DNA from 3 places in the Lachnospira hominis (ex Hitch et al. 2025) genome. Region 1 is predicted to be linked to each of the others. Evidence: predicted binding sites of a transcription regulator. Region 1 holds the regulator's gene; each other region holds the start of a gene.

Region 1 (7,867 bases):
GTTCCCCGATTCCTTATTTTTTAATTATAATCTGTATTATTTTGTGTAAAAACTGTGCTTAACGACTCTGCAATATCCCATGCTTTCATTGAAAATGTGCCTTGATTTTTCCGGCACATATCACCGGCACAGCCATGTATATATACAGCCAGTGCTGCTGCAAAACACTCATCATCAAATCCTGCACACATCATGCCGGCAATAACTCCCGTAAGCACATCTCCGGAACCGCCTGTTGCCATTCCGCAATTTCCGGAAGTATTGATATATATGTCATCATGGTCACAAACCACTGTTGCTGCATCTTTTAATACGCATATAACACCATGTTCTTTTGAATAACATGATGCCGTCTCCACAGGATTTCCCTTTATCTGTCCTATGCTTTTTCCTGTAAGCCGTGACATTTCTCCAACATGCGGTGTCATAATCACTTTGCCTTTGTATCTGCTTATATATTCATAATATTCTTCATTTTCTGAGATGATATTCAAAGCATCCGCATCAAGTATTAATGTTGCATCCGAACCTGATTGTAAAATGCATTTTACAATCTCTTCTGACTGTCCTGAAACCGATAAGCCCGGGCCTGCAATAATGCAGTCAGCCCATGTACACCATTTTGTAAGTTCATCACAATTGCTGTTTTTATCATTATATGTGTCACATATTGATTCCGGCACAAGTGTAAGAAGTGCATTTTTATTATTTTCATGTGTAAAAACCCTCACAAGCCCGCAGCCGCTTCTGTATGCAGACTGTGCTGACATAAACGCCGCACCGCCCATACTCCTGCTTCCCGCCGCTATAAGCACTTTTCCGCTCGTTCCTTTATTACCGTCTGCTTCTCTTTCGGGAATCGTCAGAATATCCTTTTTTTCAATCATTCTTGCCGGATTATTTTCTAATATTTTTTGCACATTGTCCTGACTGACTGCAAAACCTATATCAGAAACTATTACTTTTCCTGCATATTTCCTACCGGGATACAAAACCATCCCTGTCTTGTCAAATCCAAATGTAACTGTATAATCTGCTTTTACTTTCTTATTGCTTACCTGAACTATTCCCGCACTAAGCCCCGACGGAATATCAACCGCCACCTTAACTGCACTGACACGGTTAATCTCATCTATAATCTGTGCATAAACACCCGTGACATCTCTTGAAAGTCCAATTCCAAACATTGCATCTATAATAAAATCATATTCATCCAGTGGTAGTATGTTATCTTGTACTGCACATTCAAATGGAATTTCAAGATTTTTTATAATATTTTTCTGCAGCTCATACTCATCTGTTCCCGGCTCTTTTCTGCCAGCTTCATACACCAATGTTTTATAACCATGAAGATAAAGCTGACGTATGGCAGCAAGCCCGTCAGCTCCATTGTTTCCTTTTGTACAGACAACGCAGATGCTTATATCTTTTTTTCCGCTGTCTTTTTTATTGTATGCAAGTTTTTCCACAAATGATGATACAGACAATGCTGCACGCTCCATAAGAACTACAGATGGAATCCCTGTCGTTTTTATTGAATATTCATCTATTTTTTTCATTGCAGCAGAATCAAGTAAATACTTCATATACAGTTACTCCTGACCTTTTGAATTAATATCATCAAGGACTCCCATGATCTCCGGTCCAAAGATATTATGCATTCCCGAATAAAGCTGTTCGTTCATACTCTCCTTATCATGCTTTATAAGAAGATTCTTTTTGAGCTTGATTCTTGTAGCTTCAATCCATTTATCCAGCACTTCAAGATCTGCTTTGTTTTCATTAATCTTCGCATAGCACATCTTTACCGTTTCAACCAGAAGTTTTCTATTAGCTTCTGCCAGCTGTCTTGGAATCTCTTTTTCTTCATCTTCAAGTGATTCAATCTTGTCTTTTGCTTCATGTATAAGACGCTGGTTTTTATTCATACGTTTCTTACGACGAAAATCATTGCCGTCTTCTTCCATATTTTCAACGACATCCTGAATAACCTGTTCTTTTATCTTTTTTACTTCTTTTAAATCATTGGTTACCTGTCCCTGTTTTTTTAGCAGGTCATTAACCTTTTTTTCCCAATACTTTATCTCGTCAGTTTTGCTGACCTCCGGGACAAGCAGATACCATCTCTTATCTAGTGTAAGAATAGGAATATGATTAAATGATGCTGTGTCTTTTATTAAATCATATGTAATATCTGCCATGATAAATCACCCCTCCTGTATATTACGAGTTTTACCATTTTTATTTGCTATATTATATGAAAGTCTCATAAGGCTCTCTGATAAATGTACATTTTCAACTACAACATCTTCAGGCATATTAAGGTCTGTATGTGCAAAATTCCATATTGCCTTTATTCCGTCTTCAGCCACTTCTTTTGCAACTTCTCTTGCTGCCTGTCTTGGAATTGTAAGTGCAACTATCTCGATATTATTTTCTTTTATAAACCCTTTTAGTTCATCCATCATCATAATATCTAGACTGCCTATCTTTTTGCCTTTAAGCTCATGATTATTATCAAAAACACCTTTTATTATAAATCCTCTCTTTGCAAAATCACCCGAATTAACAAGTGCTGCACCGAGATTACCTGCACCGATAATAATCATATTATGAGTACGGTCAATACCAAGAATTTTAGCTATCTCATCATAAAGATACTTTACATTATATCCGTATCCCTGCTGGCCAAACCCTCCAAAATTGTTCAGATCCTGTCTTATCTGCGATGCGGTAACCTTCATCCTTGCACTGAGTTCTTTTGATGAGATTCTTTGAACACCGCTTTCAATCAATTCACCAAGATATCTATAGTATCTTGGAAGTCTCCTGATTACCGCAGATGATATTTTTTTTGTCTCTTCCATATTGCTCATCCGTACCTTCCTGTTTTTTCGTATTTTTTATTATAAACCAATGTTAAAACAATGTCAAAGTCAGCCTAATACTCTCTTGGCAATATCAACTGATTCCTTCGCATCTTTCGCATAGAAATCCGCATGAATTTCTTTTGCATATTCCGGTGTAAGGACAGCACCGCCTACCATAACTTTACAATCAAGATTATTTTCATGCAAAAGTTCGATTGTCTCTTTCATTGATACAAGTGTTGTTGTCATAAGTGCTGAAAGTCCTACAAGTTTTACATCATTTTCTTTTACCGCATCAACTACAGCCTGATAAGGAACATCTTTTCCCAGATCTATAACATCATATCCATAATTTTCAAGAAGAACTTTTACAATATTTTTTCCTATATCATGCACATCGCCTTTTACTGTCGCAATTACAATTTTTCCTTTACTCACCGGTGCCGCATCACTTTTTATCATAAATTTTCTTATAACTTCAAATGCCGCCTGTGCAACTGATGCGGACATTATCAGCTGCGGAAGGAAAAGTGTGCCTTTTTCAAATTCCTCACCGATTTTATCAAGTGCCGGTATTAAAACTTCATTGACAACTTCCATTGAGTCTGTATTTTCCAGAAGCTTAGCTGTACAGTCAGCACCTTCATTTTTAAGTCCGTTAAGAACTGCATTGTAAAGTGCAAGCTTATCACCTTCAAGTCCTGTATCATTATCAGAAGCTGATTGCTGTATGCCCTTTGCACCATCCGGCCCTGATTTTGTGTCCGTTCCTGCTGATTTATTTTCAGAAATGACAATCTTTGGTACTATCTGTTTTCCTGCATAATGCTTTATAAAATCAACTGAATTCTTATCAAATCCTGCAAGAAGCTTGTAAGCTCTTACAGCACCTGTCATCTCTTCAATATTAGGATTGATAATAGGAAGGTCAAGTCCATTTTCAAGTGCCATTGTAAGAAAAATGTGATTTACAAGCACACGGTTAGGAAGCCCGAAGGAAATGTTGGATACGCCGAGAACTGTCTTCAATCCAAGTTCTGTCTTGACACGGTGAAGTGCTTTAAGCGTCTCAACTACCCCGTCCTGCTCTGCAGATGCAGTAAGTGTAAGACAGTCAATGTATACATTTTCTTTCGGAATGCCTATTGCAAGTGCCGCATCTAGAATTTTCTTTGCAATTGCAAATCTGTCTTCCGCCTTTTTAGGAATACCATTTTTATCAAGAGTAAGTCCAACAACAGAAGCTCCGTATTTTTTTACAAGTGGAAGAACATTTTTAAGAGACTCTTCCTCACCGTTTACTGAATTGACTATCGGCTTACCGTTGTATACACGAAGTGCTGCCTCAAGCACTTCAGGAATTGTAGAATCAAGCTGAAGCGGAACATCCACTACTGACTGCAGTGACTTGACAGCTGTTATCATCATCTCACGCTCATCTATTCCCGGAAGTCCGACATTGACATCAAGAATATCAGCTCCTGCCTGAACCTGTTCAAGTGCCTGATTAAGTATGTAATCTATATCGCCTTTACGCAAAGCTTCCTGAAATATTTTCTTGCCTGTAGGATTAATTCTCTCACCGATTATTCTCGGCTGGTCTATCGGAACTACCTTTGTTGCAGAACATACTGCTGCCGGAATTACTTTTTGTGGCAGCTCATTTACAATTGCATTGCCATTTTCTTTAAGCATATCTGAAAGTTCTTTAATAAATTCCGGATTTGTACCGCAGCATCCGCCGAATACCCTGATTCCGTACTTTCTTAAATCTTTCATAAATTCAGCAAAATCTTTTGGTCCCACATTATATTCATTCGTCTGTGGGTCAGGAAGTCCTGCATTAGGCTTAACTACAACAGGAAGGTTGGTCCATTTTGTAACTTCTTCTATAACAGGTTCTAACTCTTTTGGGCCGAGTGAACAATTGACACCAATGGCATCAACACCAAGTCCTTCAAGAGTAAGTGCCATTGACGGAACCATACATCCTGTAAATGTTCTTTTATTCATCTCAAATGTCATTGTACACATTATAGGAAGGTCAGAATTTTCTTTTGCGGCAAGTACAGCAGCCTTTACATCAAGCAGGTCTGTCATTGTCTCAAATACAACAAGGTCAGCCCCCGCATTGCTTCCGGCTTTCACCACCTCTGCATACATCTCATATGCCTCTTCAAAGCTTAAAGTGCCTGTAGGCTCTAAAAGCTGGCCTATCGGACCTACATCAAGTGCTACCAGTGCCTCAGGTTTGACATTATCTCTGGCTGTAATCGCATTTTTAATTCCTGCAGTGACAAGTTCATCCACGCTGTGTCCGCATTCTTCCAGTTTGTAAGCGTTGCCGCCAAATGTATTGGCATATATTACATCTGAACCGGCATTAAGATACTGCTCATGAATAGAAACAAGAAGTTCCGGATGTGTAATATTAAGCATCTCAGGTGTTTCACCCATTTTCATGCCTGCTGCCTGAAGCATTGTTCCCATTGCTCCATCAAGAATAACATAATCTCTTTTTAATAATTCTCTAAAATCTCTAGCCATTACAACGTCCACCTTTCTGTCTGAACTGACACTTCTTATTCATACTGCATGTCTGACATCCTCTTGCCCTCTGAGGAATTGGATTTTTCGACAGTCCTATAACTGCCGTAACTGATTTTGTCGGTGTGAGCATATCTGTCGAACTGACATTAAGCCCAATCTGTTTTGGAGCATTTAATACATGAAGGAACTGTCCCTGAAGACTTATCGGCAGATCTCCGTATCCAAGTCCAAACCTGAATGTCTGGTAATATCCGGGATTTTCCTCTTTTATGATAAGTTCAGCCCGGTCACATGCCTGTTCAACTGCAACGCTGCACAGACTGTCTATCGCAACAGCCTCAGCCATGTCACGTATCTGTGCTATTCTTATAAGTCTGTCTGCATCAGCAGATATCGTAACCGCCATAAGCACAGCCTTATCGCATCCATCAAGATGTTTTTTTATAGAATTTCCTGTAAGAAACAGATTCGTATCTTTAACAAGAATTCCTTTTTCTTCTCTTGAAATATCGCATACTTTGTATACAAATCTGGGTTTTACACAGCTAAGCACTTCTTTCTCACATTTTGTTATAAGCTTATCAAGCTGCTCATCAATATCCTCACCTCTGTGTCCCATATATCTTAATGCTTCATTTTTATCGAGTTGTCCAAGAACTATATCAGCATGCATGTATCATTAACTCCCGCCTTTCATAGCATCTGCTATGAATTTTATCTTTTTTTCTTCTTTTTACGTCCTGTTCCCTTTGCTTTTTCCATGCTGATTTTTCTGCCCTTTATGGTAACATTTTCCATTGCAAGCAGAACTGCATCTGCATACTTTGAAGGTACTTCAACAAATGTATAATTATCAAGCATATCGATAGAGCCGACAAGCTTACCGGGAATTCCTGACTCACCTGTTATTGCACCAAGAATATTAGCCGGCTTAATCTTATCTTTTTTACCCACATTGATAAAAAGTCTTACCATGCCTCTCCTGTCAGCATCAAGGTCATAATGAACCTGTTCAAGTTCCTCTCTGTCCTCAAGTGAATCACCTACTACCATTTTAAGAAGTGCAGCAGCCACATCAAGGCATGTATAATCTTCCATATTAAGCCTGTCCTCAACAGCCTCAACCATATCTGAAAGCCCTCCGGCTTCAATAGTCTCCTTTATATTTGAAAATATTGCTTCAAGCTTTGTATTTTTCACATCATCCATTGATGGAATAGGTTTTGCCTTGATTTTTGTCTTGCAGTAACGCTCAATATCCTTCAGCTTATATGCTTCTTTTCCGGAAACAAATGATAAAGCAACACCCTCTCTTCCGGCACGTCCGGTTCTTCCTATTCTGTGCACATAATATTCTTCATCCTGAGGCAGGTCATAATTAAATACAACATCAACATCATCAACGTCAATTCCTCTTGCCGCAACATCTGTAGCAATAAGTATTTCTGTCTTTCCGCTTCTGAAATCAGCCATTACCCTGTCTCTCTGGGCCTGCTTCATATCTCCGTGAATTCCGTCTGCAAAATATCCTCTGCCTTTAAGCTCAGATATAAGCTCGTCAACCTGTCTTTTTGTATTACAGAATACAACTGAAAGTCTCGGATTATATATATCTATCAGCCTGCATAAAAGCTCATTCTTGTTCTTTGGTCTTACTTCATAATAATACTGTTCAATATTCTTTACTGTAAGTTCTTTTCTTACAACCTTGATAATTTCAGCATCCTTCTGGAAATTCTTTGCAATATCCATAATAGCCTTAGGCATTGTCGCTGAGAACATTATTGTCTGTCTGTCTTCAGGTGTATCTGTAAGGATAGTCTCCATATCCTCCCTGAAGCCCATATCGAGCATTTCATCTGCCTCATCAAGAACTACCATTGAAACATTATCAAATTTAACTGTCTTTCTTCTCATATGGTCCATAACACGTCCCGGCGTACCTACAAGAATCTGCACTCCAGCTTTTAATGACTTAATCTGTCTTACAATCTCCTGTCCGCCATATACCGGAAGCACTTTTATGTCGCTCATATATTTTGCAAGTTTTCTGATTTCTTCTGCAACCTGGACTGCAAGTTCTCTTGTCGGGCAGAGTATTACTGCCTGAAGTTTCTTTAAATCAGGATCTATTTTTTCGAGAACAGGAATAGAATATGCTGCCGTCTTTCCTGTACCTGTCTGTGCCTGTCCGACCACATCTCGGTCGTCCATAATAACCGGAATAGCTGAAGCCTGAATAGGAGATGCCTCTTCAAACCCCATATCTTCAACAGCTCTTAATATTCTCTCATCTAAATTTAATTCTTCAAATTTCATTAATTCTCCATTCCTGCTCTGTAAAAAGCAATCTTTATAATCGATTTATTTTACACAATTATGCTGATAAAGTCAAAATGTTTATTATTACATACAATTCAGACACTCAATATATCAATCGCCTTCCT
Region 2 (7,867 bases), on a different contig from region 1:
CCTACTTTTACTGCAGAAGCTGCTCTGTGATGTCCGTCAGCAATGTAAACAGAATCAATTCCTTCAAATGCCTTTCTAACATTTTCAACAAGTGTTATATCTGTCATTTTCCAGACCTGATGGCGTATTCCGTCAGGAGATATAAAATCATATAATGCTTTATTCTCCTTAGTCTTTTTTACAGCATCATTTATTACACTGTCAGCTCTGTACGCCAGGAAAATAGGTCCTGTCTGGGCACTTAATGTATCAACATGTGTTATTCTGTCAACTTCTTTATCAGCTCTTGTATTTTCATGTTTCTTTATTACATTATTAAGATAATCATCAATAGATGCACATGCAACTATACCGGTCTGTGTTCTTTTGTCCATTGTAAGTGCATATATATAATATGTCTTATCTGTATCTGTTATAAATGTTTTATCAGCCAGAGCTTCTTCAAATAATTCTTTTGCTTTTGCATAAACTTCAGGAGCATATGTATCTGTAGAATCATCAAACTGTGTCTCTGCTCTGTCGATTTTAAGGAAAGACAACGGCTCTCTTTTAACCTCACAAACAGCTTCCTGTCTGTTGTATACATCATAAGGAAGTGCTGCTACTCTTTCTGCATCTTTTTCATTAGGTCTTACACATTCAAACGGTTTAATTAATGCCATTACTTTTCTCCTTTTCCTGCTTATAATTATTTTTCTTTAAAAATCAGGCATTAAGTTTATCAGTCAATACCTTCAATTCATTAGATATAGATATGATTTCATTTATTGTTGCATTGTTTTGCTCGCTTACTGCAAATGTATCACTTGCATGGGCCGCAACTTCTTCTGTGATAGCCGAAACAGTTGAAACGCTGTCAACAATCTTCTTATTAGCTTCACTGAGTCCATTTACAATATTTGTAAGTGATTCGGCATTAATAAGAATTTTTCCTGTATTATTTTCAATTATTGAAAAGCTTGCTGCTGTTTCTTTTGTAGCAGCATCCTCTTCCTTTATCATCTCAACCATCTGACCCGTAACATCTACAACATTCTTAATTACATCTGAAATATTTGTAATCATGTCTGTAATTTTTACAGTTGCATTCTGTGTCTCATCTGCCATTTTTGAAATTTCGGAAGCAACAACTGCAAAGCCTCTTCCTGCTTCCCCGGCACGAGCTGCCTCGATACTTGCATTAAGTGCCAGAAGGCTTGTCTGTGATGTAATCTCAGTAATAATATCAACAATTGAATTCATCTTTGCCATATCGTCATTAAGAAGCGAAAGCTGCTTGGTTACAGCATTGCCCGATTCAACTGACTCATTAACTTTATTAACAAGCATTGCCACATTCTTATTGCCTGCATCTACTGCTTTTTTGGTATCATTTATGCTATTTGTGATTTCTTGTGAACCATTCTTTACATCTTCAACTTTATTCTGGATATTTTCAGTCATTTCAAGCTGTTTCTGTACAGCATCCGCTGTATCTGTTGAACCTGTATTTACTTCTGCCATAGCTTCCCTTGTCGCATTAATAGCTTCACCAAGTGATAAAATCTTGCTGTTTACATTTTCAATATCAGCAGCCATTTTACCTGAAACTTCCATTGTATTATTAAGTATTCTTTCTGTTTCGCGGCTCTGTTTCTCAATCTGTTTTAATTTTACTAAGCTATTAATTTCAAGTGTTTTTGATGTATACATACAGTAAAGTGAAATCAATATAATAACAAGCACCTGTATCTCAATTGATGCAGTATCGCTCATTGTATATGTTCCGTTTGCAAGAAATACTACAACCTGTGCAATGTTAATAATTATAACACCTGTATTAATAGGAATTGAATATTTATAATCATTATATACTGTGATTGCTATAAGCATTGGAATTACATATGTAAATGCAAGTTTATTATTTGTGGTAAACATTATGAAAATATAAAATATTGCAAAGCCATATCCTATAAGATGCTTTATATGCGTTGAATTCTTATCTTTTTTATATACAATCCACTCCGCTACAGGTGAAGCAATTCCTATTACAATAGTAAACAATACATATAATAATGTCCTGCTTCCTTTTGCAAATTCAGCTAAATATGCAACACCTATAGCAGCTGAAACTATAGTATGGCATACTATTCCGACTTTGTTACATCTCGCCATCTCAGACTGTGACTTAATCTTATCTACAATCTTATCTAAACCTTTCTTTGCAGTTTCCTGTATCTGTTCATGCTTCGCATTAAGCTTTTGAGATTTATCCTGTATTTTTTGCTCTATTGCTCCCATATATAACTCCTCCTTGTTATTCATAAGAAAATACATAAATATATTTTACAACAAAATACGCTATAAATAAAGAAAAACGGATGAAAGAAATATTTTAATTTTCAAACATCCGTTTTTTAATTACAATAAACAATTGCAAAATATTACTTTATAACTCTTACCTTAATAACACCTTCAATAGATGCAAGTTTGTCAACTACTGTCTCAGATGCAGACTCACTTATATCAAGCATTGAATATGCATAGTCACCTCTTGACTTATTAGCCATCTCTTCAATGTTAATACTTTCATCACCCATAACAGATGTAATCTTGCTGATTATAGCAGGTACATTCTTATGGCATACAGCTACTCTGCCGGCTGATGTGCATACACCCATGTCACATGCAGGATAGTTTACAGAATTAACTATATTACCATTCTCAATGTAGTTACGAAGCTCTTTTACAGCCATAATTGCACAATTATCTTCTGCTTCTGCTGTTGAAGCACCAAGATGAGGAAGAACAATTGCACCTTCCATTCCAGCTGTAACAGGGTTAGGAAAATCTGTTACATACTTCTTAACTCTGCCAGACTTTAATGCTTCACCGATTGCTTTCTCATCAACAAGTACATCTCTTGCACAGTTGATAATAATAGTTCCGTCCTGCATCATATCGAATGCTTCTTTATTAATCATTCCCTTTGTACTGTCAAGTGCCGGAACATGAACTGTAATGTAATTACATTCTTTATATATATCTTCAACATTGACAATATGTTTAACTTCACTTGAAAGATTCCATGCTGCATTTACTGAAAGATATGGATCATATCCGTATACTTCCATACCAAGTGCAATTGCTGCATTGGCAACAAGCTGTCCAATAGCACCAAGTCCGATTACACCAAGCTTTTTACCTTTGATTTCCTGACCTGCAAATGCCTTCTTGGCTTTCTCTGTAGCCTTTGCAATATCAGCATCATCCTTATTTGCTTTAACCCATTCGTTACCGCCGATTAAATCTCTTGATGCAAGAAGCATTGCTGCAAGTACCTGCTCTTTAACAGCATTGGCATTAGCACCCGGTGTATTAAATACAACAATACCCGACTCAGCACATTTATCAAGAGGGATATTATTAACACCTGCACCGGCTCTTGCAATTGCAAGAAGATTATCACCAAGTTCCATATCATGCATTTTAGCACTTCTTACAAGTACTGCCTGTGCATCTTCAAAACTGCTTTCTGTATTATAATCATCTGAAAACAAATCAAGACCAACTGACGCAATATTATTTAAGCAATTAACGTTTACCATTATTTTGTATTCTCCTTTTCAAACTTCTTCATGAACTCAACAAGTTTCTCTACACCTTCAATTGGCATAGCATTGTAGATAGAAGCTCTCATACCGCCAACAGTTCTGTGTCCTTTAAGATTTACAAAACCTGCCTTTGTTGCTTCTTCAACAAACTTAGCATCAAGTTCTTTATCTCCTGTTACAAAAGGAACATTCATAAGTGAACGATCTTCTTTTACAACTGTTCCATTGAAAAGCTTGCTCTCATCAAGGAAATCATAAAGAATCTTTGCTTTCTTCTCATTGTGTTCTTTCATAGCTGAAAGTCCACCCATCTTCTTAATCCACTTAAATACCTTGCCACAGATATAAATATTATAGCATGGAGGTGTATTATAAAGTGAATCAGCATCTGCCTGTGTCTTCCATTTAAGCATTGTAGGAGTTCCAGGAAGAACATCATCTGTAATTAAATCCTCTCTTATAATTGCGATAACAACACCTGCTGGTCCGATATTTTTCTGAACGCCGCCATATACAACGCCATACTTTGTAACATCCATAGGTTCTGATAAGAAACAAGATGAAACATCAGATACAAGAATATGTCCCTTTGTATTAGGAAGTTTCTTATATTTAGTACCATAAATTGTATTATTTTCGCAAATATATACATAATCTGCATCTTCTGGAATGTCAAGATCTGAACAATCCGGGATATATGAATATGTTTTGTCTTCTGAAGAAGCAACGGCAATTGCATCACCATAAATCTTAGCTTCCTGGTATGCTTTCTTAGCCCACTGTCCTGTTATAATATATGCTGCTTTCTTATTCTTCATAAGATTCATAGGAACCTCTGCAAAGAACTGCGACGCACCGCCCTGAAGGAATAATACCTTGTAATTATCCGGAATATTCAACAAATCTCTTAAATCAGCTTCAGCTTCTTTAATGATATTGTCGTATACTTTGGAACGATGGCTCATCTCCATAACTGACTGGCCGCTTCCCTTGTAATCAAGCATCTCTGCTGCTGCTTCCTTCAATACCTCTTCCGGTAATACTGCCGGACCTGCGCTAAAATTATAAACTCTTGCCAATTTCTTCCTCCTATTATTCAGCCTGTTGAAATCACTATTATAAAATATGTCTCAACTAAGCTTTTAATTTAATAATTAATAGACATTTTATGACAATCTTTATTGTATGTCAACAATTCATTCTCTATTAATATTCTTTTGTTCTTTTATTTAGTAATCTCTTCTATATACGTAATATTCTTTAGTTATTTTTGTTTTTATTTTCCAAATCCTGTCTATCAAAAGCTTCAGAGATTGCAGCTCCAGGTGAAACCATTGGAAATACCTTGTCTTCCCTGTCAATAAGACAGTCAATTACACACGGTATATTTAATTCTATAGCTTCTTTGAGTGCCGCTTTAAATTCTTCAATTGATGAAACTCTGTAACCTTTCGCACCAAGGCCTTCAGAAACTTTCACAAAATCAACCGTATCATCAAGAACCGTCGAAGAATAACGCTTTCCATAGAATAAATCCTGCCACTGACGAACCATTCCAAGTACATGATTATTAAATATAATCTCAATAACAGGAATATTGTAACGTGTCGCTGTTGCTATTTCATTCATATTCATTCTGAAGCAGCCATCACCTGCAATATTAATTACAACTTTATCCTTACGGCCAACTTTTGCACCTATAGCAGCACCAAGACCGAATCCCATAGTTCCAAGACCACCTGATGTTATAAGTGTTCTTGGATGTTTGTATGTATAATGCTGTGCAGCCCACATCTGGTGCTGTCCTACATCTGTTGCAATAATAGCATTACTATCTGTAATCTCATTGATTGTCTCCATAATATAAGGTCCATTAAGACAATCTTTTCTGTAACGCATAGGATACTTTTCTTTAAGTTCTTTGATATGCTCAATCCATTCATGATGCTCAAGCTGTCCGATCTTCGAATTAACACGTTTTAAGACTTCAAGTGCATCTCCTATTACACATGCATCTGTTTTAATATTTTTATTAATCTCAGCTGCATCAACATCGAAATGAATAATTTTTGCATTGCTTGCAAACTTAGATGCATTACCTGTGACTCTGTCCGAAAATCTTGCACCAATTGCAATAAGGAGGTCACATTCTGAAACACCATAGTTAGATGTCTTTGTACCATGCATGCCAAGCATACCTGTATAGAGTGGATCCGAATTATCAAATGCACCTTTTCCCATAAGTGAATCAGCTACAGGAGCATCTATTTTATGTACAAAGCGTGCAAGTTCTTCCGAAGCACCTGAAAGTACAACACCTCCTCCGACAAATACAAATGGTTTCTTTGCCTGTGCAATCATCTCTGTGACTGTGTCAATATCCTCTTCACGAATTGACTCTGTCTTTCTTTCAATTGGCTTTGGTGTCTCCTTTACATAATCACACTCCGCTGCAGTTGCATCTTTTGTTACATCAATAAGTACGGGACCCGGTCTTCCCTCCTGTGCTATTCTGAATGCCTTGCGGATTGTATCTGCAAGTGTGCTTACATCTTTTACAATAAAATTATGTTTTGTAATAGGCATTGTAACACCCTGGATATCTACCTCCTGAAAACTGTCTTTTCCAAGAAGAGGAACCGTTACATTACATGTAATTGCAACAACAGGAGTTGAATCCATATAAGATGTCGCTATACCTGTTACAAGGTTGGTTGCACCGGGACCTGATGTTGCAAAGCATACACCTACTTTGCCTGTAGCTCTTGCATATCCGTCTGCTGCATGTGCAGCACCCTGCTCATGTGATGTAAGTATATGTGTAATCTCATCAGAGTGTTTATAAAGTGCATCATATACATTTAAAATAGCACCTCCCGGATAACCGAATACTGTATCTACACCCTGTTCTTTTAAACATTCAACAATTATTTCTGAACCATTTAACTTCATTTGGCCGTTCATCCTTTCAATAAAATATTACCCGCTTTATTTATCAGGAGTCTGTAAAATTGCACCTCTGTTACCTGATGTAACCATAGAAGCATATCTTCTGAGATAACCTGTTGTGACTTTAGGTTCTCTTGGCTGCCATTTAGCTTTTCTTGCTGCAAGCTCCTCATCTGAGACCTTGAGTTCAAGCTTCATTTCCGGAATATTAATGCTTATTACATCGCCCTCTTCAACAAGTGCAATAGGACCACCGACTGCTGCTTCCGGAGATACATGTCCGATAGAAGCTCCGCGGCTTGCACCTGAAAATCTTCCGTCTGTGATAAGAGCAACGCTTGAACCAAGCCCCATACCGGCAATCGCTGATGTAGGATTAAGCATTTCTCTCATACCAGGACCACCCTTAGGGCCTTCATATCTGATTACAACAACATCACCTGCTACAATCTTTCCACCCTTAATAGCTGCAATTGCATCTTCTTCGCTGTCAAATACTCTTGCAGGGCCTTCATGTACCATCATCTCTTCTACTACTGCGGAACGCTTAACAACACTTCCGTCAGGAGCAAGATTTCCAGAAAGAACAGCAAGACCGCCTGTCTTACTGTATGGATTATCAACTGTACGGATAACTTCCGGATTAAGATTTACTGCATTTGCAATATTCTCACCGACAGTCTTACCTGTTACAGTCATGCAGTCTGTATGTAACAGTCCAATATCTGCAAGTTCTTTCATAACTGCATATACGCCACCTGCTTCATTTAAGTCTTCCATATATGTAGGACCAGCTGGTGCAAGGTGACAGAGGTTAGGTGTCTTTTCACTTATTTCATTTGCGAACTTAATGTCAAAATCAAAGCCCACTTCATGTGCAATAGCTGGAAGATGAAGCATACTGTTTGTAGAGCATCCAAGTGCCATATCAACTGTAAGAGCATTAAGAATTGCATCTTTTGTCATAATATCTCTTGGACGGATATCTTTTTTAAGCATATCCATAACTGCCATACCTGCATGTTTTGCAAGTCTGATTCTGTCAGAATATACAGCCGGTATTGTACCATTGCCGCGAAGTCCCATACCGAGAGCCTCTGTAAGGCAGTTCATAGAATTTGCTGTATACATGCCTGAACATGAGCCACATGTAGGACATACTTTTTCTTCGTATTCTCTTACCTGTTCTTCTGTCATTGTACCTGCAGCATAAGAGCCTACTGCCTCAAACATTGACGAAAGACTTCTCTTTCTGCCACCTACATGTCCGGCAAGCATTGGACCGCCACTGACAAATACAGTAGGAACATTAATTCTTGCTGCTG
Region 3 (7,867 bases), on a different contig from region 1:
AAGCAAATTGAAGTTCTTTTTTCATTGAATTATATATTGCAAGTTCGCTTAATCCTAAGAATCCTGTATAAGTATATATATTCTGATTATACGATTTGTTGGCTGTGTCAAGAATTTTACGCCTTAAAAGAGTTTCTTCATCCATATTTTCTCCAATCTGAAAATAACTTCATAAATATTAATTATAATATACAGGTAAAAGTTTAACAGAAAGTATGAAAAAATAACAGAAAAATAATTAAATATAGAGATTTTTACGGTGGGATATGTTAAAATATAAACGAACAATAAGTATGGCATGTGATTAAATCACAGAAATGAGGATTTATGATTAAGGATTATGAGGATTTTAAGAAATTTGTACTGCAAAATACAGGTATTGACCTGAATGCATATAAAGAGAGACAGATGAAAAGAAGAATAGACTCTCTTATTGAAAGAAATAAGTATGATGGATATGACAGCTATAGTAAAGCAATAAAGACAAACAAAGAATTGATGGATCAGTTTGTCAATTATCTTACGATTAATGTATCTGAGTTTTATCGTAATCCGGCATTATGGAAGACATTGGAAGATGTAATACTGCCTGATTTGATTAAGAAGTTTGGCTCTAATTTGAAAATTTGGAGTGCAGCGTGTTCTACAGGTGATGAACCATATTCTCTTGCAATGGTTCTTGCAAAAAAGATGCCTTTGAACAAGATACATATTATAGCTACAGATATTGATGATCAGGTTCTTGAAAAAGCAAGAGACGGTGTATATGCTGCGTCAAGCCTGAAAGGTCTTCCTGATGAATATAAGAATAAATATTTTGAAAAAATGGGTGAAAAATATTTCAAAATAAGTGATGAAATTAAAAAATGTGTTGAATTCAAAAAAGCTAATCTTTTAAAAGACCCATATCCATCAGGATGTAATCTTATTGTATGCCGTAATGTGATGATTTATTTTACAGAAGATGCAAAGCAGGAGATTTATAAGAAATTTAATAAAGCTCTTAAAGTTGATGGATGCCTTTTTGTTGGTAATACAGAACAGATTATTAATTATCGTGATTTGGGATATGAATATGACAAACTTTTCTTTTATAGAAAGAGTAAAGAGATTTAAGTTTAACAACGTCATTGTTATGTGGTTCATAACAGTGACGTTATTGTTTTGTATACATAATTATCTATTTTTTGTGGAGAGTTAAAAAAGCTGTCAGATGCTTCAAAATAACTTATGTTATCTTTGTAATCATATTTGAATGACGGAGCAATAATATCTGAGGGCTGTGCTATAAATGAGCCTTTCTTTTTTGAATAACATGTTGATGCCTTTGCCGGTATTCGGCGGCTTTTATCAACGAAAGAAGAAATGCTTTTATGGATTGCATAGTCTTCATCCGGCAGATAGTAGTAGTTTTTATAATCGGTGTAAAAATATTTTAATTCGCATTCGTGTATTTTGGTACGCAGTTTCAGCAGATTTTTGCTTAATTTTATGTAAAATAAATCATTTCCATAAGATACGTCTTTAGGCACACAGCATGGAAGTGTAATACTGAAAGTTATTTCTTTTACGGGATTATTATTAAAAGCATATCCATCTGTTATTGAAAATGAAGTTGATTTGTAAGTCTCTTCATTCCATATCTGATTATATGAAAGAACATGGCATATAAAAGGCAGATTGCAAACGTCATCGTGGTTGTGTAAAAGAAGCATATTATATTCAGAAGTAACATTTTTTCCAAGTGTTTTTCCGGTCAGATACTGCTTATATACATTGATAAGTTCACCGCCGTCAGATTTATCGCTGCGGTTTATGCCAAGAAAATGTTCAATTGTTTTTTGTTTGTAATTTTCTAATTTAAACAACAGGCGTAAAGATTTTGATTTTTTGAAAAGGTCGATGCTTTCCGGAAATTGATGTTCTGGCAATCCGTTAATATACATACGTTCTTTCAGATAGGGAATATCAAATACATCACCGTTAAAGTGTACTATATATTTAAAGCCGGAAGCAAAATGCATGAATTCAGTGAGCATCTTTTTTTCGTCATCACAATCAGAAGGATTGTCTGCAAAGAATTGTTTTATAATAAAATTTTCATTATTTAGGCTTACACAGCCTATGAGGTAACACATGGAATTTCTGGCAGAAAATCCTGTCGTTTCTATATCAAAAAATAAAAAGTCAGATACGGCGGCAGTATTGTTATACGAATGTAAAATATCTGCCAGTTCGTGATAAGTATATGTGTCTAATGTGTTTGTTATTATTTGCATAGTCAGACTCCGGATAAGATAAATTATTTGTATACAGGTGCAAATTAGTCACTTGTGAAAAAATTGTCATACAAATTTTATATAAATGTTAAAATAATATCAGTTTTTGTCTATTATACACTAATGTATACACAAAAAAAAGTAGATTTTTGTTGTTTATTGAGATAAAATATTGTTTAGATAAAAAATTTATAAGGAGTAGTATGTCATGGGTAAATGTACATTTAAAGGCGGAGTACATCCTTTTGACGGCAAAGAGTTATCAAAAGATAAGCCGATAAAAGAATTATTCCCTGAAGGTGATATGGTATATCCCCTTTCACAGCATATTGGTGCACCGGCAGTTCCGGTTGTAGCAAAAGGCGATTATGTGCTTGCCGGCCAGCTTATTGCTGAGGCAGGAGGTTTTGTCTCTGCTAACATTCATTCATCTGTATCAGGAACAGTTAAGGCTATTGAGCCAAGAACTCTTGCAACAGGTGGTAAGTGCAATTCCATTGTGATTGAGAATGATGGCGAGTATAAGGAAGTTGAGTATGTGCCAAAGACACTTGCAGAGCTTTCAAGGGACGAGATAAGAGAGAGAATTAAGGCGGCAGGCGTTGTCGGAATGGGCGGTGCAGGTTTCCCTACCAATGTCAAACTCACACCAAAGAACCCGGACGAGATTGATTACATCATTGTAAATGGTGCGGAATGTGAACCTTATCTTACATCTGATTACAGAAGACTTATTGAAGAGTCAGATAAAGTAGTAATGGGTCTTAAAGTCGCTCTTGCCTTATTTGATCATGCAAAAGGTATTATCGGTATTGAAGATAATAAGCCTGATGCTATTAAGATTATGCAGGAAAAGACAGCTAATGAGCCGAATATTGAAGTAAAGGTCTTAAAGACAAAGTATCCTCAGGGCGGTGAGAGATGTCTTATCTATGCAACAACAGGAAGAAGCATTAATTCATCAATGCTTCCGGCTGATGCAGGTTGTATTGTACATAATGTTGATACAATTTATTCAATTTATATGGCCGTAATTGAAGGTAAGCCTCTTACTAAGAGAATTGTTACTGTAACAGGTGATGGTGTTAAGAATCCTGGCAACTTTTATGTATGGCTTGGTATGAATTACAGACAGCTTGTTGATGCTGCCGGTGGTCTTAACGGTGAGCCTGAGAAGTTTATTTCTGGTGGCCCTATGATGGGATTTGCCATGTATAGTCTTGATGTTCCTGTTGTAAAGGGAAGTTCTTCACTTCTTGTTATGCAAAAGGATATTGTATCACATATTTCATCATCTGCATGTATCAGATGTGGCAGATGCGGTGAAGGATGCCCAAGCCATCTTCTTCCGGCAAAGCTTGCAGGTTTTGCATCAAGAAATGATGAGACTGGATTCACCAAGTTTGACGGTATGGAATGTGTTGAGTGCGGAAGCTGTTCTTATGTCTGTCCGGCTAAGAGACCGCTTACGCAGCAGATTAAAGCCATGAGAAGAACTATTATGGCTAACAGAAGAAAGAAGTAGGAGGAGGATAAAAGTGAGCGAAGTATTTAACGTATCAGCGAATCCTCATGTACGAAGCAAGGATACAACACAGACAATTATGAGAGATGTTCTCATAGCACTGACACCTGCTAGTATATTTGGTATTTATAATTTCGGGCTTGGTGCACTTATCCGCATTATTGTTGGTATTGCGGCATGTGTGGCCAGCGAAGCTTTATATGAGTATTTTATGCATAAAAAAATTACGGTTTCAGATTTAAGTGCGGCTGTAACAGGCCTTTTAATTGCACTTAACATTCCATCAACACTTAATGTCGGTTATGAAATCGTTGGATGTGTATTTGCTATTATTATTGTAAAACAGTTATTTGGTGGTCTTGGACAGAATTTCATGAACCCTGCACTTGCAGCAAGATGTTTCCTTCTTATTGCATTTACAGGTCCGATGACAAATTTTGTCACAGATACATTTTCAGGTGCTACACCTCTTGCAGTATTAAAGCCGGGTGCGGAGCCTGGAACGGCAACAAGTCTTCTTACAATGTTTATCGGAAAGCATGCCGGTGTTATTGGTGAGACATCAGTTGTCTGTCTGCTTATCGGTGCAATTTATCTTCTTGTGAGAAAAGTTATCTCATTAAGAATTCCTGCATCATATATTTTAACATTTGCAGTTCTTATTTTCCTTTTTGCACCTGGACATCAGTTCGATGCAGAATATATGCTTAAAGAACTTTGTGGCGGTGGTCTTATGCTCGGTGCATTTTTCATGGCAACTGATTATGTAACATCACCTATCACACCAAACGGCAAGATAGTATTTGGTGTAATCCTCGGATTGCTTACATTCATATTCAGAATGTTTGGTGGTTCAGCAGAAGGTGTTTCTTATGCAATTATCTTCTCTAACCTCTTAGTGCCATTGATTGAAAAGGTTACAGTACCGAAGTCATTTGGCAAGAAGAAACCGGTAAAGGAGGCAAAATAAATGAATAAGATTATTAAAGACGCATGTATTTTGTTTGCTATAACACTTGTTGCCGGTATCGTGCTTGGTGCAGTTTACAATATTACAAAAGGACCTATAGCAGAGCAGAATGAAAAAGCAAAACAGACTGCTTACAGGGAGGTTCTCTCAGATGCTGACAGTTTTGAAGCAATTGATTCTGAAAAATATTCAGAAGCTAATCTTGCAGCACTTGTGTCAGGATTAAAGGATACAGAAGAAGATTTTTCAAAAGATGAGGTTACAGATGTAGTAGCCGGTGTTAAAAATGGAAAAATCGTCGGATTTGTTATAACAGTAGTTGCAGGAGACGGTTACGGCGGAGATATCAAGTTTTCAACAGGTATTTCATCAGATGGAAAGTATATGGGAACATCAATTCTTTCAATCAGTGAGACAGCCGGACTTGGTATGAGGGCAAAGACTGACCCTGCATTCCTTGCACAGTTTAACGGTGCATCAGTAGATAAGTTTACAGTTGTTAAAGATGGAACAGGAAGTTCATCAGAGGATAAGATTGATGCAATCGGCGGTTCTACAGTTACATCTAAGGCTGTTACGAAAGGTATCAATACAGCACTTGCTGTATTTAAAGAATTAAAGTCAGAAAATGTTAAGACGGTAGGAGGTGCTTCAATTGAATAAATGTGTTGAGAGAATTTATAACGGTTTAATCAAGGAAAATCCTACATTTGTTCTGACACTTGGTATGTGTCCGACACTTGCCGTTACTACATCAGCAATCAATGGTATCGGTATGGGACTTTCTTCAACAGTAGTTCTTGTTATGTCAAACCTGTTGATTTCATTGCTTCGTAAGGTGATTCCGGATGGTGTCCGTATGCCTGCGTTTATTGTTATTGTTGCTTCATTTGTTACAGTGGTACAGTTCCTTATGCAGGGTTATCTGCCATCACTTTACGATTCACTCGGAATTTATATTCCTCTTATTGTTGTAAACTGTATTATTCTTGGACGTGCAGAAGCATATGCTTCAAAGAATCCGGCTATACCGTCTGCATTTGATGGACTGGGCATGGGTCTCGGATTTACTTGTGCAATTACAATTCTTGGTGCAATAAGAGAGCTTATCGGTGCAGGAACAATCCTCTCAACAGGAAGTTCAGCACTTGTTGACTTTACTAATTACGGATTTACACCTGCAAGTATTTTTATTCTTGCACCTGGTGCATTCTTTGTACTTGCAATGTGTATCGCTGTTATGAACCGTATCAAGAGAAAACATGGAATGAAACCTGCTGAGGTTCCTGACTATGTTGGCGATGATACAACAAAAGAAGAATAAACCAGGAGGGAAATTAAATGAATTTACTTATAATCGCAATTAGTGCGGCACTTGTAAATAATGTCGTTTTAAGCCAGTTCCTTGGTCTGTGTCCTTTCCTCGGTGTATCTAAGAAAATTAACACAGCCGCCGGAATGGGTGGTGCAGTTATCGGTGTTATAACAATTTCATCAGCACTTTGTAGTCTGATTTATGATTATATTCTTACACCGCTTGACTTAACATATCTGAATACAATTGTATTCATCCTTGTAATTGCTGCACTTGTTCAGTTTGTTGAGATGGTATTAAAGAAATGTTCACCTGCTCTTTATGAAGCACTTGGTGTTTACCTTCCTCTTATCACAACAAACTGTGCCGTGCTTGGTATAGCACTCACAAATGTACAGAATTCATATAACTTAATCGAATCAGTTATCAGTGGTTTCGGTACAGCTGTCGGATTTACAATTGCCATTATCATCATGGCCGGTATCCGTGAGAGAAATGAATATAACGATGTTCCTGAAAGTTTCCAGGGTATGCCTATTGTTCTGCTTACAGCAGGCCTTATGTCGATAGCATTCTTTGGATTCTCAGGAATTTTATAAGGAGGAAATAAAGATGACAGGTATTATTATAGCAGCTGCTGTTGTCAGCATTGTAGGCTTAATTCTTGGTCTTTTCCTCGGATTCATGGGTAAAAAGTTTGCAGTTGAAGTAGACCAGAAAGAAATTGATGTCAGAGCAGAACTTCCGGGCAATAACTGTGGCGGATGTGGATATGCGGGTTGTGATGCACTTGCAAAAGCTATCGCTGCAGGAGAAGCTGAAGTTGGAGCATGTCCTGTCGGTGGTGAACCTGTTGCAAAGAAGATTGCAGCAATCATGGGTTCAGAAGTCGGCGATTCAAAGAGAATGACAGCGTTTGTGAAATGTGCGGGCGACTGTGAAAAAGCAAAAGAAAATTATCACTACACAGGTGTGCAGGATTGTACAGTTATGCCATTTGTTCCTAATGGTGGTTCAAAAGCTTGTACATATGGATGTATGGGGTACGGCTCATGTGTAAAAGCCTGTCCTTTTGATGCAATTCACATTGTAAATGGTATCGCAGTAGTTGATAAAGAAAAATGTAAGGCATGCGGCAAGTGTGTTGCTACATGTCCAAGACACTTAATCGAACTTATTCCTTATGATGCAAAACAGGTTGTTAAATGTGCATCAAAAGATAAAGGTAAAGATGTAATGTCAGTATGTCAGACAGGATGTATCGGTTGTATGATGTGTACAAAGCAGTGTGAATTCGGTGCTATAACAGTTGAAAATAACATTGCACATATTGATTATGACAAGTGTACAGGTTGTGGCAAGTGTGCTGAGAAGTGTCCAAAGAAGATTATACATGCTCATTAATATTAAAGAGTTCCGGAGGGTGAAATGATAGATGCAAGTCAGATAATGCCGCTTAATTTCTTTATGTACAAAGGTGTATACAGTGGTGAACATCATGGTATGCGTTACAGGATAAAAAAAACGGGTGAAAAACCTGATGAAGTTCTCGAGGCATATGTGTGGCAGAAGCCATACAGCTTTGCAGCAACACCCAAAGAAGAAATAATCTCTGATACATTTCCTTTAAGTGAGGAAGGACGGCTTCAGCTGGTTGACTGGCTTAAACAGATGTATGAAAAAGATAAGGAACGATGGGAGAGTGCTCCCACAATACTGGAAGCACCCATTGACCTCAATGCGGTTTATTCCGATAAGGATAAAAAGTAGCATATAAA

The links. Region 1 encodes Rex, which represses fermentation and respiration genes when NADH is low (regulators of the CRP and FNR family bind a similar motif). Its sites were predicted from a motif close to ATTGTTAANTANTTAACAAT; they were not measured.
Region 2: the regulator Rex is predicted to act here: its motif matches at 4,740-4,759, upstream of serC (3-phosphoserine/phosphohydroxythreonine transaminase).
Region 3: the regulator Rex is predicted to act here: its motif matches at 2,331-2,350, upstream of rsxC (electron transport complex subunit RsxC).

The regions. Positions count from the first base shown of each region.
Region 1 is NZ_JBBMES010000001.1:174,320-182,186, reverse strand. Features, by position in the region: gene WMO38_RS00795 (NAD(P)H-hydrate dehydratase) at 21-1,586, opposite strand; gene WMO38_RS00790 (hypothetical protein) at 1,593-2,201, opposite strand; gene WMO38_RS00785 (redox-sensing transcriptional repressor Rex) at 2,208-2,876, opposite strand; gene WMO38_RS00780 (homocysteine S-methyltransferase family protein) at 2,937-5,417, opposite strand; gene WMO38_RS00775 (5-methyltetrahydrofolate--homocysteine methyltransferase) at 5,410-6,093, opposite strand; gene WMO38_RS00770 (DEAD/DEAH box helicase) at 6,135-7,739, opposite strand.
Region 2 is NZ_JBBMES010000011.1:23,227-31,093, reverse strand. Features, by position in the region: gene WMO38_RS10110 (DUF1015 domain-containing protein) at 1-662, opposite strand, end outside; gene WMO38_RS10105 (methyl-accepting chemotaxis protein) at 706-2,280, opposite strand; gene WMO38_RS10100 (phosphoglycerate dehydrogenase) at 2,424-3,587, opposite strand; gene serC (3-phosphoserine/phosphohydroxythreonine transaminase) at 3,587-4,672, opposite strand; gene ilvB (biosynthetic-type acetolactate synthase large subunit) at 4,854-6,545, opposite strand; gene ilvD (dihydroxy-acid dehydratase) at 6,582-7,867, opposite strand, start outside.
Region 3 is NZ_JBBMES010000014.1:43,745-51,611, forward strand. Features, by position in the region: gene WMO38_RS11425 (YlmH/Sll1252 family protein) at 1-145, opposite strand, end outside; gene WMO38_RS11430 (CheR family methyltransferase) at 328-1,116, shown strand; gene WMO38_RS11435 (ribonuclease H-like domain-containing protein) at 1,143-2,279, opposite strand; gene rsxC (electron transport complex subunit RsxC) at 2,488-3,804, shown strand; gene WMO38_RS11445 (RnfABCDGE type electron transport complex subunit D) at 3,818-4,774, shown strand; gene WMO38_RS11450 (RnfABCDGE type electron transport complex subunit G) at 4,775-5,437, shown strand; gene rsxE (electron transport complex subunit RsxE) at 5,430-6,098, shown strand; gene rsxA (electron transport complex subunit RsxA) at 6,116-6,688, shown strand; gene WMO38_RS11465 (RnfABCDGE type electron transport complex subunit B) at 6,702-7,493, shown strand; gene WMO38_RS11470 (hypothetical protein) at 7,518-7,859, shown strand; gene WMO38_RS11475 (oligosaccharide flippase family protein) at 7,825-7,867, opposite strand, start outside.